Regions from separate parts of the Beijerinckia sp. 28-YEA-48 genome, predicted to be linked through region 2. Evidence: predicted binding sites of a transcription regulator. Region 2 holds the regulator's gene; the other holds the start of a gene.
The links. The regulator LexA, encoded in region 2, represses DNA repair genes until DNA is damaged. The targets are predictions, from matches to a motif close to TGTTCNNNNTGTGTTCNG.
Positions count from the first base shown of each region.

Region 1: the regulator LexA is predicted to act here: its motif matches at 5,911-5,928, upstream of recA (recombinase RecA).

Region 1 covers NZ_FNSI01000001.1:5,151,119-5,161,134, forward strand. The annotation lists gene BLW50_RS24135 (vWA domain-containing protein) at 1-63, shown strand, start outside; gene BLW50_RS24140 (YeeE/YedE family protein) at 272-1,357, opposite strand; gene alaS (alanine--tRNA ligase) at 1,544-4,225, opposite strand; gene recA (recombinase RecA) at 4,747-5,814, opposite strand; gene BLW50_RS24160 (Bug family tripartite tricarboxylate transporter substrate binding protein) at 6,638-7,630, opposite strand; gene BLW50_RS24165 (MarR family winged helix-turn-helix transcriptional regulator) at 7,751-8,251, shown strand; gene BLW50_RS24170 (aromatic ring-hydroxylating dioxygenase subunit alpha) at 8,248-9,231, opposite strand; gene BLW50_RS24175 (ABC transporter substrate-binding protein) at 9,238-10,016, opposite strand, start outside.
Region 2 covers NZ_FNSI01000001.1:2,247,393-2,257,408, forward strand. The annotation lists gene BLW50_RS10650 (hydroxymethylglutaryl-CoA lyase) at 1-454, shown strand, start outside; gene BLW50_RS10655 (CaiB/BaiF CoA transferase family protein) at 447-1,676, shown strand; gene BLW50_RS10660 (YegP family protein) at 1,797-2,135, shown strand; gene BLW50_RS10665 (oleate hydratase) at 2,288-4,264, shown strand; gene lexA (transcriptional repressor LexA) at 4,555-5,262, shown strand; gene BLW50_RS10675 (ComEC/Rec2 family competence protein) at 5,270-7,516, opposite strand; gene gltX (glutamate--tRNA ligase) at 7,674-9,122, shown strand; gene gltA (citrate synthase) at 9,472-10,016, shown strand, end outside.

The sequences.
Region 1 (10,016 bases), 2.9 Mb from region 2:
GGCCGCATGTTTCCGCTGACCATCAAGGGCCTCGAAGAGGCGATGCGGGAATTGGTGCGATAGGACAAGAAGAAAACCTTGGTGTCATTCCCGACGCGCCGTAGGCGCGAGCGGGAATCCAGAGCGTGTGGTGGAGTGTACAATCACAGTACCGCAGCGCGATCTTCAATGCATCAAGGCAAGCATCCGTCGCTTGCTCTGGATCCCCGCTCGACTGCTGCGCGGCCGTCGGGGATGACACTGAGGCTTCGGAACGTTCTTGTGGCGTATCTTACGCCCTGATAGCGCCGGACTTCACAGCGCCGCTGCGCGCCTTCACCGCCGCGCGACTGTCAACCGCAATGCCGATCCACATGCCGGCTGCAATCGCAGCTATGGCGAGGAAGGAGCCGGGCGACAGGGTTGAGACGCCGGAGAGGCCCTGGCCGGTGGTGCAGCCAAGCGCCATGACGCCGCCAAAGCCCATCAGGATAGCGCCGCCGAGATAGCGCAGCATCTGGCGCGGGCCGTCAAAGCCTTGCAGGCGGAAGCGTCCGCCGATCAGCGATGAGAGGAAAGCGCCGCCGAGCGCGCCCGCCAGGAAGGCGACACCGAAGTCGATCTTCGCGCCGGTATAGGTCATCAGATATTGCACGCCATTGGCGAGCGGCGCGATGAAAGCGGCGCTCCACGGCTGCAACTTGTCGAAGCCGTCATCGCCGAGAAGCACCGAAGCGCTCCAGCCTGCCGCAATGGTGGCGCCAATGGCGATGGCGGCAAAACCGCGCCAGGCGCCAGCGAAGGCGGCGAGCGTTAAAGCGGCGACGAGCGCGATGGCGGCGATGACGTAACGACCAAGGGCGGCGAAGCCCGCCGTGGTGGCGAGATCGGCGGCCGGCGCCTCCGGCCGGGCGATGGCTTCGACAGGTAGGCGCAGCGGCGCCAGGATGCCGCGCATGGTGGCGTAGGCCGCAACACCGGCGACGAGAATGACGACGAAGGCGCGCAGATTGCCGCTCGCCGCCAGCACGGTCAGGCGACCGGCGCAGCCGCGCGTCATCGCCGCGCCGAGGCCAAAGATGAGCCCGCCGACGATGAGGCCAAAGAGACCATTGGTGTTGGACAGATAGACCGATTGCGACAGGTCGAGCACACCGGCGCCAACCAAGACTTGCGTGAAAGCAAGCGCTGCCAGGACTCCGGCGAAATAGGCGGTCAGCCGGCTGTTCGAGCCTTCGTTGCGCGCCTCTTTCAGGCCGCCGAGCAGGCAATATTGCGAGCTCTCGGACAGAGCGCCGAAGGCAAGGCCGATGAGGACGGCGGCAAGGGCTACGGCGAGGCGGGGCTCGCCGGCAAAAGATTGGATTTGTTCGAGCATGACACGCTCCGCCGTGCATTGCGGCAGTTGAGAACCTGCTGAATATATAATCCCGTCCTTGGCGGAGGACAATGTGATTTAAGTATAATCACATTCTGTGTTTGTATTTATAGTTTAAGACGCCGGCGAAAGTGCTCGCCGAGCGCTCGTCTTAAAGGCTGTTCCCCAAACGCTATCGACTAAGCGCTAGCCACCGAGCGCTTGGGCGATCGCGGCGACGGCCTCGTCGGCCTTGCTCCCGTCGGGACCGCCGGCCTGGGCCATGTCGGGGCGGCCACCGCCGCCCTTGCCGCCGAGCTTCTCGGAGGCAACGCGGACGAGATCGACCGCATTGAACTTGTCGGTCAGATCGCGGGAGACGGCGACGACTACGCCGGCCTTACCGTCGCCGGTGACGCCGACAATGGCGACGATGCCAGAACCGACGCTCTGCTTGGCTTCGTCGGCGAGGGATTTGAGATCCTTCATTTCGACGCCGGAGACCGAACGGCCGAAGAATTTGACGCCGGCGATGTCGCGCACCGCCGTGTCGCCGCCGCCAGCACCGCCACCCATGGCGAGCTTCTTGCGGGCGTCGCCGAGTTCACGTTCGAGCTTGCGGCGTTCGTCGATCAGGTTCGTCAGACGGCCGGCGGCATCGCTTGCCGGCGCCTTCAACAATTGCGCCACTTCGCGCAAGCGCCGGGCTTCCTCGTTGAGGTGACGGCGGGCGCCATCGGCGGTCTTGGCTTCGACGCGGCGGACGCCAGCTGCCACCGCGCCTTCGGCGACGATGGTGATCAGGCCGATATCGCCGGTGCGCGCCACGTGGGTGCCGCCGCACAGTTCCACCGAGTAATCGCGGCGGCTATTGTCACCACTTGCATTATCGCCGCCAGCATTGGTGCCCATGGAGACGACACGCACTTCGTCGCCGTATTTTTCGCCAAACAGCGCGCGGGCGCCAGACGCGATGGCGTCCTCGACACCCAGCACACGGGTGATCACCGGCTCGTTCTGCAACACCACCTTGTTGGCGATGTCCTCGATTTCGGCCAGTTCAGCGTCGGTGATGGGCTTGGGATGCGAGAAGTCGAAACGCAGCCGGCTGTCTTCGACCAGCGAGCCCTTCTGGGCGATGTGATCGCCGAGCACCTGGCGCAGCGCCTCGTGCAGCAGATGGGTGGCGGAATGATTGGCGCGGATCGCCGTGCGCCGGCTGTGATCGACGGTCAGTTCGACAGCCATGTCGAGCACGAGTTTCGCCGAATCCTTGTGAACCTCGACGTCGTGGACGAAGAGATCGCCGAGTTTCTTCTGGGTGTTCTTCACGTCGGCTGTGATGCCGGCGGCAGTCATCAGGCCGGTGTCGCCGACCTGGCCACCGGATTCGCCGTAGAATGGCGTCTGGTTGACGATCACGAGGCCGCTCTGGCCCGGCAGCAGCTCATTGGTCTCCTGGCCGTCGCGGAGGATGGCCTTGATGATGCCTTCCGCGCGTTCGGCGTCGTAGCCCAAGAATTCGGTGGCGCCGACCCGGTCCTTGATGGCGAACCAGATGGTTTCGGTGGCGGCTTCGCCGGAACCGGTCCAGGCCTTGCGGGCTTCGGCGCGCTGGCGTTCCATCGCCGCGTCGAAAGCCGGCAGATCAACGCCAATGCCTCGCGCCCGCAGCGCGTCCTGGGTCAGATCGAGTGGGAAGCCGTAAGTGTCATAGAGCTTGAAGGCGGTTTCGCCTGAGAGGCTCGCGCCGGCAACGAGCGTCTTGGTCTCGTCGTCGAGAATGGCGAGGCCGCGCGCCAAAGTGGTGCGGAAGCGGGTTTCCTCGGTGCGCAGCGTTTCGGTGATGAGCGTTTCAGCGCGCACCAGTTCCGGATAGGCGCGGCCCATCTCGCGCACCAGTTCGGGCACGAGGCGCCACATCAGCGGCTCCTTGGCGCCGAGCAATTGGGCGTGGCGCATGGCGCGGCGCATGATTCGGCGCAGCACATAGCCGCGGCCTTCGTTCGACGGCGTCACGCCATCGGCGACGAGGAAAGAGGAGGCGCGCAGGTGATCGGCGATGACGCGATGGCTCGCCTTCTGCGGGCCATCGGCGTCGACGCCGGTGGCTTCGGCCGAGGCGCGAATCAGCGCCCGCATCAGGTCGATGTCGTAGTTGGAATGGACGCCCTGGAGGATGGCGGCGATGCGCTCGAGGCCCATGCCGGTATCGATCGAGGGGCGCGGCAGCGGCACCCGGTCGCCAGGCGCGATCTGGTCATACTGCATGAAGACCAGGTTCCAGAATTCCAGGAAGCGGTCGCCGTCCTCGTCGGGGGAGCCGGGCGGTCCGCCTTGCAGGGCCTCGCCCTGGTCATAGAAGATTTCCGAACAGGGGCCGCAGGGGCCGGTGTCGCCCATCTGCCAGAAATTGTCGCTGGTGGGGATGCGGATGATGCGGTCGTCGGAGAAGCCGGCGATCTTGCGCCACAGCGCGTGGGCCTCGTCGTCGGTGTGATAGACGGTGACGAGCAGGCGGTCCTTGGCCAGGCCGAATTCCTGCGTGATCAGTTTCCAGGCCAGTTCGATGGCCTGTTCCTTGAAATAATCGCCAAACGAAAAATTGCCGAGCATTTCAAAGAAGGTGTGGTGGCGGGCCGTATAGCCGACATTGTCTAGGTCGTTATGCTTGCCGCCGGCGCGAACCACCTTCTGGCTGCTGGTGGCGCGGTTGTAGGGCCGCTTCTCGACGCCGGTGAAGACGTTCTTGAACTGCACCATGCCAGCATTGGTGAACATCAAGGTCGGGTCGTTGCGCGGCACCAACGACGACGAAGGGACGATTTCGTGGCCATTCTTGGCGAAGTAGTCGAGGAAGCTCGACCGGATTTCGTTGACGCCGCTCATGTTGGAAAACTGAACCTCGGACCGTAGTTGCAATGGCTGCGGCCCCAAGCAGGCAGCATGCCGGGTGGGCTTGCGCTGATGATGGTCGCAGGGGTGCGCGGCGGAGCTTGGCTCCGCCGGAAGCGGCCCGTTCTAGCGTGGTTTTGACGGAAATGGAAAGTCCGGCTTTTGCCCAGCTGCGGGTTCAGGCGCCGGCATGGCGGAGGCCTGCTGGCGGGGCGGCGCGAGGCGGGGCGCGGCAGGGTGCCTGAGGCAGTGTTTCGGCGGGCGACGCAGGCCGGGAGAGCGCCGAGAAGGGATAAATGAGGTGAAAAAAGGGGGCGAAACGGGAGCAACACCGGACATACGCACCGGCGACACGCTCCCGTTTCGCAAGACGGGTGGGACAGGGACTGGCCTGTAGAGGGGACCTTTCCACAAAACCGAAGCAAAAACGTGCAGGCGGCAGCTTCACGTTTTCGATGCGACCCTGTCCGCGCCCGTAATCAGAGCTGATGCAGCCCGACCGAGCGCTTTTGGCGCTAGTCTTCTTCTTCCTCGGGGCTGGCATCGAGGATGCGCTCGGCGATCAGGCCGGAATTCGCGCGAATGGCGGCCTCGATGCGGGCGGCGACATCGGGGTTTTCTTTGAGGAAATTCTTGGCGTTCTCGCGGCCCTGGCCGAGGCGCTGGGAATCATAGGAGAACCAGGCGCCGGACTTCTCGACCACGCCGGCTTTGACGCCGAGGTCGACCAATTCGCCGTTCTTGGAAATGCCTTCGCCGTACATGATGTCGAATTCGACCTGTTTGAACGGCGGGGCAACCTTGTTCTTGACCACTTTGACGCGGGTCTGGTTGCCGACGACTTCGTCGCGGTCCTTGATGGCGCCGATGCGACGGATATCGAGGCGCACCGAAGCGTAGAATTTCAACGCATTGCCGCCGGTGGTGGTTTCCGGGCTGCCGTACATCACACCGATCTTCATGCGGATCTGGTTGATGAAAATGACCATGGTCTTGGAGCGCGAGATCGAGGCGGTGAGCTTGCGCAGCGCCTGGCTCATCAGACGGGCCTGCAGGCCGGGCTGAACGTCGCCCATTTCGCCCTCGATTTCGGCTCGCGGCGTCAAAGCCGCCACCGAATCGATGACCAGGACGTCGATGGCGCCGGAGCGCACCAGGGTGTCGGTGATTTCGAGCGCCTGTTCGCCGGTGTCGGGCTGGGAAATCAAGAGGTCGTCGAGCTGGACGCCAAGCTTGCGGGCATAGATCGGGTCGAGCGCATGTTCGGCATCGACGAAGGCACAGACGCCGCCGCGCTTCTGCGCTTCTGCGATGACATGCAGGGTGAGGGTGGTCTTGCCAGAGGATTCCGGGCCGTAGATTTCGACGATACGGCCGCGCGGCAGGCCGCCGACGCCGAGCGCCACGTCGAGGCCCAGCGAGCCGGTCGGGACGGTCTCGATTTCGACCGCCTGCTGGTTCTTGCCCATCCGCATGATGGAGCCTTTGCCGAAGGCGCGCTCGATCTGGGAGAGGGCGGCGTCAAGCGCCTTGGTTTTATCCACGGAGGTACCTTCCACGAGGCGGAGATTGGCTTGGCTCAAGGGTCTGCTCCTTCTGGCACGATGCCGGCAAACAGCGCAACGGCGGGCGTTTCTTTGTCTGTGGAGGAGACTGTACGCTGTTTGTTCTCACTCGCAAGTTCTTTTTTTGTTCCTGCCAGCGGCTCCTGACAGGAACTGTCAGGAGATGGTTAAGGCCGCGCTAAAATAGGTTGTTTGTTACGATCGCTGCAACGTCATCTTAGGCGCATTAGGAGGTTCCGCTCGATTTCCTACCGAGGCGAGCCGACACTGCAGCCGATGGAATTTAGCGATGTGAGCGATGACCAGGTTTCGCGTCTTACTATTCGGTCTCCTGATCGTCGGCGTTTTATTCTACCTCCTCCCGGCTTGGGCCTGGGTATTGCTCCTGCTCGGGTCCGTATTTGTCATTCTGACATGGGGGTGGACAGCTCCCAAGTCGGCCCTCGAAGTCCTTTCCGAGCGGTATCCCAGAATTGCAGGTACGCTGGCTTTGGCATTTGGATTTGGCGTGCTGGGCTCCTGCCTGTTTCGGCTCTACCGCGCATACGCTGAGGGTGTCATTTGCAGCAGATACAACTCCTGCATGACATTCGACGCTCACCCGTTCAGTTTCGTATTCGAGGTTGTCCTGACAGCATTTGCTTTTTTGATATTCGCGATGCTTGGGACGGCTATCTTTTTGGCGCTACGAAGCGACCGCCGCCGAGAGAACCGCGCCAGGAATGCACCGCCCCTCGACCATGCGATCCGGCGATCAGTTGACGAGCGTTAGACCACGGCATGTTGTCGGCAACATGAAAGGGCGTGTCCGTCAAACAGCGCCCTCTCTATGTTGAGCGTCTCACTCGATCTTCAGCCCACGCTCCTGGATCAGCTTGCCCCAGATCGCCGTCTCCGACTTGATGTAGTCGGCCATGGCTTCCGGCGTGCCGCCCAGAATTTCGACGCCCATGTCTTCGAGCGGCTTGCGGGTGGCGGCGTTCTTCAGCGCTTCGTTGAGCGCGACGGAGAGCTTGTCGAGCATCGGCTTGGGGGTTTTGCCGGCGGCGGCGATGCCCTGCCAAGCGTAGAGCTCGACGCCGGACTGGCCGAGTTCCAGGAAGGTCGGCACGTCGGGCAGGCTCGCCAGGCGCTTGGCCGAGAAGACGGCGAGCGGGCGCAGCTTGCCGGCGGCGAAATGCGTCTGGCCGGCCACCGTATCGACCACCATCACCGGCACATGGCCGCTGAGCACGTCCTGCACGGCCGGCGCCATGCCGCGATAGGGCACATGCACGGCGGCGAGGCCGGAGCGCGACATCAGCATTTCCATGGCCAGGTGATGCGGGCTGCCGGTGCCGGGCGAGGCGAATTTCACCGCTTCCGGATTGGCCTTGGCGGCGGCGGCGAGGTCGGCAAAGGTTTTGTAGGGCGTGTCGGGTGACACCGCCAGCACTAGCGGGAAGCGCGCCAAGAGGCCGATGGGCGCCAGCTCGTCGACCTTGTAGGACAGTTTCGAGAACAGGAACGGGTTGAACACATAGGTGCCGTTGTCGCCGCTGATGATGGTGGCGCCGTCGGGCGCGCTGCGGGCGACATCCTGGGCGCCGATGGCGGTGGCGGCGCCGGGCTTGTTTTCGATCACCACCGGATGGCCTGTCAGCGTCGACATCTGCTGGCCGATGGCACGTGCCACCACATCGGTGCCGCCGCCGGCGGGATAGGGCACGATCCAGCGGATCGGCTTGAAGCTGTTGTCTTGCGCTTGGGCCGTTGGCGCGGCCACTGTTAGAAACGTCGACGAAAACAAAGCGGCCGCGAACATGGCGGCCGGACGGTGAAACAATTTACGCATGAGGCGCCTCCCTGTGATGGCCAAGCCTAGCGCCTTGCCTCGAGGTCCGGTAGTCGGTCCTGTGGCCTTGAATCTTGGCCCTTAGTCTGGCTCCGTTCGTCTTGCCTTGGGTAAGGAAATATGTACGCACGCACACGATCGCTCGGCTTCGTCGTCAATCAGGCCGCACGGCTCATGCACAAGGTCATGCGGGCGCAGCTCGACATGAAGGGCATGCAGCCAGCCTTCGTGCCGGTGCTGCTGTGGTTGTCGGAAACCGATGGCCTGACGCAGATGGATCTCAGCCGGCTCGCCGCTGTCGAACAGGGGTCGATGGCCGAGATCGTCAAGCGCATGGAGAGCGAAGGTTTTATTGAGCGCCGGCAGGACAAGAGCGACGGCCGCAAGCAGACCATTCACCTGACGGTGCGGGCGAAGCGGCTCAATCCGAAGGTGAAGGATTGGCTCGAAGCCAACAATGCCAGTCTCGCCACAGGCGTTTCCGAGAAAAATCTCGATATTTGTTTCGACGTGCTGGCGCAGATCGTCGCCAATCTCGAAGCGCAGCTTCCAGCCGACGCGGGCAAAGCGAAGCCGGCGCGCAAGCGCCGTGCTTCATCGGACGATCAATCGAGCAATTAATCGAGCTTATGTAGGCCAGCCATGATCGCCTGAGCCCGCGCGATGGCCTGATCCTGGCGCAGGTTCATGTCGCGCATCTGCGGATGGGCGAGAATAGTCTTGTGCTGCGCCTCGACCATCTCGCGGTCTTCATCATGCACCTTGGCGTTCTCCGCATCGAGTTTGCCGGTGAGGACAGTGTCGTCGATGAGAAAGTTGCGCGAGATGGCGACAAAATAGTGATGGCTCGTCTCGCTTTCAGGCGTGATGAAATGATCGAAGCGCAGATCGAGGGCGCCGTCGGCATCTTCATTGCGCACGAGAATGAGGACATTGCCGGGCCGCTGCCATTCGGAGATCGAACTGCGATCGACGAGGCCCTTGAAGTCGCGCCAGATGCGATGCGCCGGCGGTGGCTCGACATCCTTGAACACGCGCGTGCAGCGCACCTTGTCGCCGAAGGTTTCGACGACAAGCGGATCTTCCGCCAGCCGATCCTGGGCGAAGGCAATGGTGCGGGCGTGGACGAAGGCGACGTGGGAGAGATCGAGCAGATTGTTGGTGACGAGCTCAGCTGGCGCCCGCACGTGGAGATATTGCGTCAGTTCGGCGTTCCACGCTTTGTCTTCGCGCCAGGGCAGCGCCGGCAGTTCCGCTTCTGGTTCGCCGTCACCCGGCCAGATCCAGACCATGCCGTAACGCTCGATCACCGCATAGGCGTGCGCCTTCAACGAGGGCGGAATGCGGCTTTGGGCGGGAATGCGTTCGCACGCACCGGTGCGTGAATATTGGATGCCGTGATAGGGACAGGCGATGGTTTCGCCGATGACATGCCCCATCGACAGTGGCGCGCGCCGATGCGGGCAGACGTCGGCGAGCGCTGCGATCTGTCCCGACACGGTGCGAAAGAGAACGACGCTCTCGCCGAGGATCGTGCGCGCCAGGGGTTGCGCGCCGATCTCGCCGCTGGTGGCTGCCACATACCAATAGTTTTTCAGCATGATGTCTCAGCCGCCGACGAATTGGTTGGTGAAGAGGTCGGCCACCGGCGTGGCTTTCTCGATCAGCCCGTTGGCCAGATAAAAGTCCTGTACCTTGGCGACCCGCGTCGGATCGAACTGGCCCAAGGGAAAGCCATTGGCGGCGGGATAGACCTTCTGAGCGTAGAAGGTCAGGATCTTGGCGATCGACGGCAGTTCGCTGTCGGGCCGGTCGATCTCCTTCAGATAGGTGGCCGCGCTCTCCTGCGGATTGGCGGCGACGGCGGCAACGCCTTTTAGAACGGCGCTGACGAAACGGCGCACCAGATCAGGCCGCGCCTTGATCGTCGCGTCGCTGGCCAGAAGCGCCTGGGCCATGGCGGGAAAGGCACTGTCGATCTGGAAGGTCTCGATCGCGACGGCGTTGTTCTCAAGCGTGACGGCCCATTCGGGCGCACCGACGATCGCCTGCAGATTGCCGCTGGCCATCAGGGCGGTGATGCCCGTCGGACCAACGGCTTGGATGTTGGCTGAGTTCTTGTCGAGACCAACGCTCGCGAGCACGCCGAGCAGATTGTAAAACGAGGTGTCCTGATAGCTGACGACGCCGATCTGCTTGCCCTTCAAGTCAGCGAAAGAGCGGATGCCCGCGTCCTTGCGGACGATGAGCTGATGTAGGGCGTGTCCGCCCAGCAGAGCCACGGCGCGCACGGGAATGCCATTGGGACGCAGAATGATCGGCGTGTCGCCGATGCCGCCGGCGAGATCGGCATTGCCGGCCCCCACCTGCTTGGCACCATCGACAC
Region 2 (10,016 bases):
TGTGATCCGCCTGGCGAACCAGCTCGCCGAAGCCGGTGCCGACGAAACCGGCCTGTCGGATACGGTGGGCTATGCCAACCCAGCACAGGTGACGCGGCTGTTCAGCCGCGCCTTCGCCGAAATCGGCAGCAAGACCGGCGCCGCCCATATGCACAACACCCGTGGCCTTGGCATCGCCAATTGCCTAGCCGCCTATGAGGCTGGCGTGCGCGCGTTCGATAGCTCGCTGTGCGGCCTCGGCGGCTGCCCCTATGCGCCGGGCGCCTCGGGCAATGTGGTGACGGAAGATCTCGTTTTCATGTTCGAGGCCATGGGTCTTTCGACCGGCATCGACCTGAAGAAACTGATCGCGGCGCGCGCGGCCGTTATCGCTGGCCTGCCTGGCGTCGAGGTCTATGGCATGACGGCGGAAGCCGGCCTGCCAAAAGGGTTCGAACAGGCCCATCATGGCTGATGCGCAGCGTCTCCTTCCTTTAGCAGGCGTCCGCGTCATCGAATTCACCCATATGGTGATGGGACCGACCTGCGGGCTGATCCTCGCCGATCTCGGCGCCGAAGTGATCAAGATCGAGCCTGTGACCGGCGACAACACGCGCAAGCTCATCGGCTCGGGCGCCGGCTTCTTTCCCACCTTCAACCGTAACAAGCAGAGCCTGGCCATCGACACCAAGGATCCGCTGGGACGCGAGATCGTGTTGAAGCTGGTGGCGACCGCCGACGTGTTCAGCGAAAACTTCAAGTCCGGCGCCATGGCCCGCCTCGGCTTCGATGCCGATACCCTGCGCAAGCTCAACCCGCGCCTGATCTATGTCTCGCACAAGGGCTTTTTGCCTGGGCCTTATGAGCAACGCACGGCGCTCGACGAAGTGGTGCAGATGATGGGCGGCCTCGCCTATATGACGGGGCCGGAAGGACGGCCGCTGCGTGCCGGCACCAGTGTCAACGACATCATGGGCGGCATGTTCGGCGCCATCGGCGCGCTCGCTGCTCTGCTGCAACGCGACCGGGCGGAAACCGGCACTGGCGTTGGCACCGACGTGCAAAGCGCGCTGTTTGAGAACAATGTCTTCCTCGTCGCCCAGCACATGATGCAATATGCGGTGACCGGCCAGAAGCCGGCGCCGATGCCAAGCCGCATCTCCGCCTGGGCAGTCTATGATGTGTTCTCCGTCGCCGAGGGCGAGCAGATTTTCCTGGCGGTCGTCTCCGACACGCAATGGGCGCTGTTCTGTAAGGCCTTCGGTTATGACGATTTGATGAAGGACGAGCGGCTCGCCAGCAACAATAACCGGGTGCGTGCCCGCGACTGGATGATGCCGCTGCTGCGCGAACGCCTCGCCGGGCTCGATGCCGATACGATCGCCCGCACCTTCGAAGCCAATGGCCTGCCCTATGCGCCGATCACCAAGCCACAGGATCTATTCGACGACGAGCATCTGGCAGCGACCGGCGGCCTAGCCCCGGTCACCATCTCTGCCGATTGCAGCGGCGCGGAACGGGCCGTGGAGACCCACACGCCCTTGCTGCCGTTAACTTTCGACGGCGCCCGGCTGCCATTGCGCGCGCCACCGCCAGCGCTGGGGCAGGACAATGCGCGTATTCTCAGCGACCTTGGCTACAGCGCCGATGACATCGCCGACCTGCAAGGCAACGGGATCGTCAGAGCCGCGGACTGACGTTGCATTTTGCAGTTTGACTAAGTCAAACGTCGCAAGGCCAAAACTAAAATTGCGTTTTTATCGAAACACAATTTGCTTTAGGCTCCCGCCCGTCTCGTTTCCCATCAGGAGGACGATATGGCCGGCAAGTTCGTGCTGAAAAAATCTTCCAATGACAAATTCTATTTTGGTCTTTTGGCAAGCAACGGCGAAAATATTCTCAAGAGCGAAATGTATGAAGCCCACGCCTCGGCCATCAAGGGCATCGAGTCCGTGAAAGCCAATGCACTGAATGACGGGCGCTACGAACGCAAAACCGCCAAAAACGGCGAGGAGATGTTCAACCTGAAGGCCGCCAATGGCCAGATCGTCGGCACCAGCGAAACCTATTCCTCGGCGGCCGCCCGCGACAAGGGCATTGAGTCCGTGAAACACAACGCCCCCGAAGCTGCCATCGACGATCACACGAAATCATAAGGCGCGTCATTGCGAGAAGTATCGCGACGAAGCAATCCAAGGCGCGCGGCAGAATACAGAAACATGCGTTGACTCCTGGATTGCTTCGCTGCGCTCGCCATGACGTGTGACGTTCACCGCTAAGAGTTTAACGCAATACTGAGAGGATCGTCATGACCAACGGAACTCCTCCCGTCCGCGAAAGCGGCAAGACGTTTAAAGTCGAGGCGGACACCACCGCCGCCTATTGGCACAACAGCGCCGACAATACTCTGCCACCACCAGACATGATGGGCGCTTACATGCGCAACCATCCGGTGCCGGCTCCGCAGGTCGAGGGCCGCAAGGCCTGGATCATCGGCAGCGGCATCGCCGGCCTTGCCGCCGCTTTCTACATGATCCGCGATGGCCGCATGGCGGGCGAGGACATCACGATCCTCGACGCCATGCATATCGAAGGCGGCTCACTCGACGGCGCCGGCAATCCGGAGGAAGGCTACATCATCCGCGGCGGCCGCGAGATGAACTGGAACTATGACAATCTGTGGGACATGTTCCAGGACGTGCAAGCACTGGAGCTGCCCCAGGGATACAGCGTCCTCGACGAATATCGGCTGGTCAACGACAACGACTCGAATTTTTCCAAATCCCGCCTCATGCACAAGCGCGGCCAGATCCGGGATTTTTCGACCTTAGGCCTTTCCAAGCCGCAACAGTGGGAACTCATCCGGCTGATGCTGAAACGCAAGGAAGACCTCGACGACATCACCATCGAGCAATATTTCAGCCCCGGCTTCCTCGAAACCAACTTCTGGTATCTCTGGCGCTCGATGTTCGCGTTCGAGAACTGGCAGAGCCTTCTCGAAATGAAGCTCTACATGCATCGATTTATCGATGCGCTCGATGGACTGACCGACCTGTCGGCGCTGGTCTTCCCGAAATACAATCAATACGACAGCTTCGTGCGTCCCCTGGTGACGCATCTGCGCGAACGCGGCGTGAAGGTGCAATTCGACACGCGCGCCTATGATCTCGACATGGCCGTCAATGGCGATGCCCGCACGGTGACCGGGATCAAAGCCAAGGTGGCTGGCGCCGATACGACCATTGCGGTCGGTCCAAAAGATGTGGTCTTCGCGCTGACCGGCTCCATGACCGAAGGCACGGCATATGGCGACATGAACACGGCCCCCGTGCTTGATCGCGGCAAGACCGATCCGGGCGACGCCAGCGATTGGGCGCTCTGGAAGAACCTGGCGAAGCAATCATCGATCTTCGGCAAGCCCGAGAAATTCTATGGCAATGTCGATGGCTCGATGTGGGAGTCGGTGACGCTGACCTGCAAGCCCTCGCCCTTCGTCGATAAGTTGAAAGAGCTTTCAGTCAACGATCCCTATTCCGGCAAGACGGTGACGGGCGGGATCATCACCTTCACCGACTCGAATTGGGTGATGAGCTTCACCTGCAACCGCCAGCCGCATTTCCCGACCCAGCCCAAGGATGTCTTGGTGGTCTGGGTCTATGCGCTGCTGATGGACAAGCAAGGCAACTTCGTCAAAAAGCCGATGCCAGCCTGCACCGGGCGCGAGATCATCGCCGAGCTTTGCTATCATCTGGGCATCGAGGATCAGCTCGATGCGGTGGTGGCCAACACCAAGGCACGCTTGGCGCTGATGCCCTACATCACATCGATGTTCATGCCGCGCGCGGCTGGCGACCGGCCACATGTGGTGCCTGCCGGTTGCACCAACCTTGGTTTGATGGGCCAGTTCGTCGAAACGGCAAACGACATCATCTTCACGATGGACAGTTCGATCCGCACCGCGCGCGTCGGGGTCTACACCCTTCTGAACCTGCGCAAGCAGGTGCCGGATATCAGTCCGACACAATACGATATCCGCTCGCTGCTGAAAGCCGCCCGCGCGTTGAACAACGGCGAGCCGTTCCCCGGCGAGCGCCTGCTCCACCGGCTGCTCGACAAAACCTACTATGCCCACATCCTGCCGCCGCTGCCTGAAGCCGATGCCGCTAAGCGTGAAACGGCAGAAGGCGAACTGACGGGACTTTTGGGCAAGGGCAATCAGGCGCTCGGCCTCGTTATCGGCTGGCTGGAACAGGTTCGCGAAAGCTTGGCCGCGCACAAGCGCTAGGTTCGCTGGCGGTTCTGAGTAATCGACCGGCCATGTTGAAGGCGGTGCGCGCCGCCTTCAACGGGCAATAGACCCGTATTGCCAAGCGCTTTGAGCCACACCTAGCGCGTCCTTGGCGCATCCTTGACCCAAACCGTCTGCCCCTTGCGGAACACATCGCGAACGATTATCGTTTGTTCATGGTTTGTTTATCGATTCGCCACAGGGTGATGCGCCCGACAGGCGGGCGAATCGACAAGGCGCCGTGGCTGGCGGCGCCAGCCCAGCGTGTTTGGGCGGAGAGGACAATTATGCTGACGAAGAAGCAGAGCGAACTCCTGCGCTTCATCAACGAACGGCTCAAAGAGGCCGGCGTGCCCCCTTCCTTCGATGAGATGAAGGATGCGCTTGATCTGCGCTCGAAGTCGGGCATCCATCGCCTGATCATGGCGCTGGAAGAACGCGGCTTCATTCGTCGCCTGCCCAACCGCGCCCGCGCGCTTGAAGTGTTGAAACTGCCGGAGGCCTCCGTGCCGGCTGGACCGCGTGGCGGCCGTTTCTCGCCAGCGGTGATCGAGGGCACCCTTGGCAAGGTCCGCGCCCCAGTCACGCCGATGGCCGACGACAGTTTCGTGCCGCCCATCTCAATTCCCGTCATGGGCCGCATCGCCGCCGGTACGCCGATCTCGGCGATCCAGTCGCGCAGCCACACCATTTCCGTCCCGCCGGACTTCCTCTCCACCGGCGATCATTTCGCCCTGGAAGTGCGCGGCGATTCGATGATCGAAGCGGGCATTCTCGATACCGATACGGTGATCATCCGCCGGCAGGAAAATGCCGAGTCCGGCGACATCGTCGTAGCGCTGATCGACGATGAGGAAGCGACCTTGAAGCGCCTGCGTCGGCGCGGCGCCTCGATCGCTCTGGAAGCGGCCAACCCGGCCTATGAAACCCGGATTTTCGGTCCCGACCGTGTGCGTATCCAAGGCAAGCTGGTCAGCCTGATCCGCCGTTACTAAGCGGCTCTTACTGCGGCTCATAGATCTCCTCTTGCGGCGGAGATTGAGATGAAGCCGCAGCCGGCGGATCGTTCTGCGCCAGGATGCGCGGCGCCGGCGACCAGGGTCGATCGAACTGGGGCGAGCGGGCGCTGCGCATGACGGCTGCGCCATCAACAGCGAAGCGAAATTCGCTGGCGCCATATTTCAGCAAATGCTCGCCATCGACGACAAGCCGCGGCCCCTTGCAGGTGCCGTTGAGCCAGAAGCGCGTGACGACAATGTCGGCACGCGGACAGTCCTCGGCGACGTTGCGTGGATCGAGGATGAGAACCACAACGCGCCCGTCCCGCAACGTCCCCGTGCAGCCGCCAACATCACACAGGCCATTGCCTTGCAGGGCTGGATCGCGCGCCGGACGCGCATCCGCATCGGCCGTCAGCCATTGCGACACGCCAAAGAAATTGCCGCGCGCATTGAGCACGGCCAGCTGGCCGTCGGCGGCGCGATAAGCCAGCGTGCCGCCTTGCCGGTCCACCATCAGATCAGGCCGCGCGCTGGTCAGCGCCAGCGCCACGCCGGCAATCGCGAAGGGCACACCACACCAGCGCAACGGCGTCTGCCACAGGGTGATCCACAACAGCCCCAGTGTCATCAGCAACAGAGCGCCAACACCGAACGCCGGCACCATGCGCGTCGAGCCGGCGAGGCTCGCGACCCATTCGGCCACGAACATCATGAAGCCGACGCCCAGCCCCATGACCCACCAGAACGGCCCGTCAAGTCCAAAGGCTGAGGCGACAAGCCCCGCCGCGCCAAAGGGCATGACGATGAATTCGACAAGTGGGATTGTCAGAACGTTACCAATGAGTCCGTAGCTAGAGATCCTGTGGAAATGAAAAACCGCATAGGGGTCGGTGGCGAGCGAGGCGATCAAGGTCGTCACCACCGCCACCGAGACGATGAAGCCGAAGCGGTTCAAGAGACCAGGCGGACCATCGCGCTTCATGCCGAAGAAGCCAGCACCGCCGCGCTTCTCGAAAGCCGCGATCATCGCTGCCACGGCCGCGAATGACATCTGGAACGACGGGCCAAGCACGGTGGCAGGCTCGCGCAGCATGACGACCAGCGCGGCGATGGCCAGATTGCGCATGGAGAACGCCGGCCGGCCAAACAGCACTGCGCCCAGCATGATGAGCACCATGACCAAAGCGCGCTCGGTGGCCACTTCCGAGCCCGAGAACAGATCGTAAGCGATGGCGCCGACCATGGCGAAGCCTGCCGCCCACTGCTTGATCGGCCTCGTCAACGCCACCGTCGGCGACAGCGCCAGCAGAGCGCGCAAGCTCCACAGCATGAGGCCCGCCGCCAGCACCATATGCAGGCCGGAGATCGACACGACGTGATAGATGCCAGCCGCGCGCAGCGCCTCGTTGGTGCTCTCTGGAATGAGCCCGCGCTTGCCGGTGACGAGCGCTGCGGCGACGGCGCCATTGGCGCCGCCAATCGCCGTGGCGATACGCTCGGTCAGGGCGTTGCGGCCACGATCGATCCAGGCGTTGAGCTTTGCTGTCAGCGGCGCTTCGAGCGCCGCGACCACCACCGGGCGCGACAGCCCGTTGCCGACTGCGCCAATGCGCTGGAACCAGGCGTCGCGGGCGAAATCATAGCCGCCAGGCTCCGAAGCACGAGGCGGCGGCACCAGCCGCACGCTCAAACTGATTGAAGCGCCAGAGACAAAATCAGGCCGTCCCCGCATGATGATGCGCACGCGCTCCGGCCGCGCGGCCTCGGCAAGTCCGTTGGCGCTCGCCAGCCGCATCAGCAGCCGGGCCGAGCCGTCGCGCAGCTCGATCGTCTCGACGAAACCGGTCGCCTTGCCGCTCCAGCTCCGATCGATGACCGGCGCCGCGACCCAGGCGGTGCGCAGGGTCGCCACCGAGAAACCGGCGAAGAGAAAGGCGAAGGCCATGGCCGCGCGATAGGCCGCCAAGCGCTCGCGACGCAGAGCCAGCACTGCGACGCCGGCGCAGAGGGCGGTTGCCGCCAGTGGCGCTGGCAGCCAAGGTTCCCGCTCGGCGGCAAAATAGAGGACGATGCCGGCCCCAAAGGCGACGGCGGCCCAAGGAAACAGCCGCCGTTGCTCCACTTCCTCGGCAAACCAGGCGGACAGGCGCGCCAGCAGCCAGGCAGGATCGCGCGGCGTTGTGGTTGCCCACGCACCGCCAACACGCGTTCCAACGCCTGCGATGGCAATACTACGCGCCCTCGCCATGATAGTCTTGAGCCCCCCGGCCGGTGCTTCCCCCGATCATTGCACAGTTTAAACGCCCCGCCGTCTACCTCCTGCCGTAAGTTGTGTGATAGATGCCCGAATTTGGCGACGGATATGACGTCCGCCGCGACCGATTTTGAACAGTTTGAGTACCGCCATGTCCGACCCCGTCGTCACCCGGTTTGCACCATCCCCGACCGGCTTCCTCCATATCGGCGGAGCGCGCACGGCGCTGTTCAACTGGCTTTATGCCCGCCACTTCGGCGGCAAGATGCTGCTGCGGATCGAGGACACGGATCGCGAGCGTTCGACCGAAACCGCCATCACCGCCATCATCGACGGCCTCTCCTGGCTCGGCCTGACCTGGGACGGCGACGTGATCTACCAGTTCGCTGGAGCCAACCGTCACGCTGAAGTCGCGCACCAGCTGCTGCGCGAAGGCAAAGCCTACAAATGTTTCGCCACCCAGCAGGAACTCGAGGAGATGCGCGAGAAGGCGCGGGCCGAGAAGCGCCAGACCCGTTACGACGGGCGCTGGCGCGACCGGTCGGCGAACGATGTCGCGGCGATGGAAGCGGCTGGCGTCAAGCCGGTGATCCGCCTGAAGGCGCCTGCCGAGGGCGACACGGTCATCGAAGATCGCGTGCAGGGCAAGGTGGTCTTCCCAAACAAGGATCTCGACGATCTGGTGCTGCTGCGCTCTGACGGCACACCGACCTATATGCTCGCCGTCGTCGTCGATGACCACGATGCGGGCGTGACCCACGTGATCCGTGGCGACGACCATCTGACCAATGCGGCGCGGCAGGCGCATATCTATCAGGCCATGGGTTGGCAGACGCCGATCTTCGCCCATATCCCGCTGATCCACGGGCCGGACGGCGCGAAACTGTCGAAGCGCCACGGCGCGCTTGGCGTCGATGCGTATCGCGCCATGGGCTATCTGCCGGCGGCGCTGCGCAATTATCTCGTGCGTCTTGGCTGGAGCCATGGCGACCAGGAAATCTTCTCGACCGAAGAGATGACGCAGTTTTTCGATCTGCCGCAGATCGGCCGCTCGCCGGCGCGCTTCGATTACGCCAAACTGGAAAATCTCAACGGCCACTATCTGCGTGCGATGCCCGAAGCGGAATTGCTCGACACGCTGATCGCCACCCTGCCCTTCCTCAAGGATGGCCCGGCGCTCGCCGCACGTCTCGATGCGCCGATGCGCGCGCGCCTGCTCGCCGCCATGCCCGGCCTGAAGGAACGCGCCAAGACGCTCAACGATCTGATCGAAGGCGGCAGTTTCCTGTTTGCCGATCGGCCCTTGCCGATTGATGAAAAAGCGACGGCAGCGCTTGAGAACGGCGGCCGCGCCCATCTCGCCGCTTTGACGCCGCGCCTCGCCAAGGCCGGCGAATGGACGGCAGCGGCGACGGAAGCGATCGTGCGCGCCTATGCGGAAGAAACCGGCGCCAAGCTCGGACAGATCGCACAGCCGCTGCGCGCGGCGTTGACGGGACGGCTGACGTCGCCAGGCATTTTCGATGTTCTGGTGGTGCTGGGCCGCGAGGAAGCCCTCGGCCGGCTCGACGACCAGGCGCGCCTCGCCGCGCTCAGCTAGAGCAAATTGCGTTTCGAACGCGTCTTTGTGGCGTTTGACTAAAGTCAAACTGCAAAACGCTCTAAGCGCGATCGCCTCAAAATAAGGCAGAGCTTTGCGCCGGCGAAACCGTCCGGTGCAAACTGCGTTATTCACATTGGCGATAGCAGCTATTCGGTGGCTCGGGACGGGTTCCTTAAAACCGTAACATACCGCTGCTTTTGTTGATCTTTTGGGCGGGCCGCCGCCTTCTTTTGGTCAGACTTGAATGCTGCCCGCCGATGCGTTAGCACACGCCCGGTTGTGGAAAACCTTCCCTCACGCCGACGCCCCCTCCGGGTTCCCGGCACACATCATGAAGGCCGAAAATATGAGCAAGACCGCGACGATCACAATCGGCAATAATACCTATGACATGCCCATACGGGGAGGCACGGAGGGGCCGGAAGTCGTCGACATCGCCAAGCTCTACGGACAGGCCAACGTCTTCACCTACGATCCGGGTTTCATGTCGACCGCGAGCTGCGAGTCGAAGATCACCTATATCGATGGCGATGCCGGCATCCTGCAGTATCGCGGTTATCCGATCGAGCAGCTCGCCGAGCACGGCGACTTCCTCGAAACCTGCTACCTGCTGCTATACGGGGAACTGCCGACCGCGAACCAGAAATCCGATTTCGATTATCGCATCACGCGCCACACGATGGTGCATGAGCAGATGTCGCGCTTCTTCTCCGGCTTCCGTCGCGACGCGCATCCGATGGCCGTCATGGTTGGCACCGTCGGCGCGATGGCTGCTTTCTATCCGGACTCCGCCGACATCAGCGACCCGCATCAGCGCATGATCGCATCGATGCGTCTGGTCGCGAAGATCCCGACCATCGCCGCCATGGCCTATAAATATTCGGTCGGCCA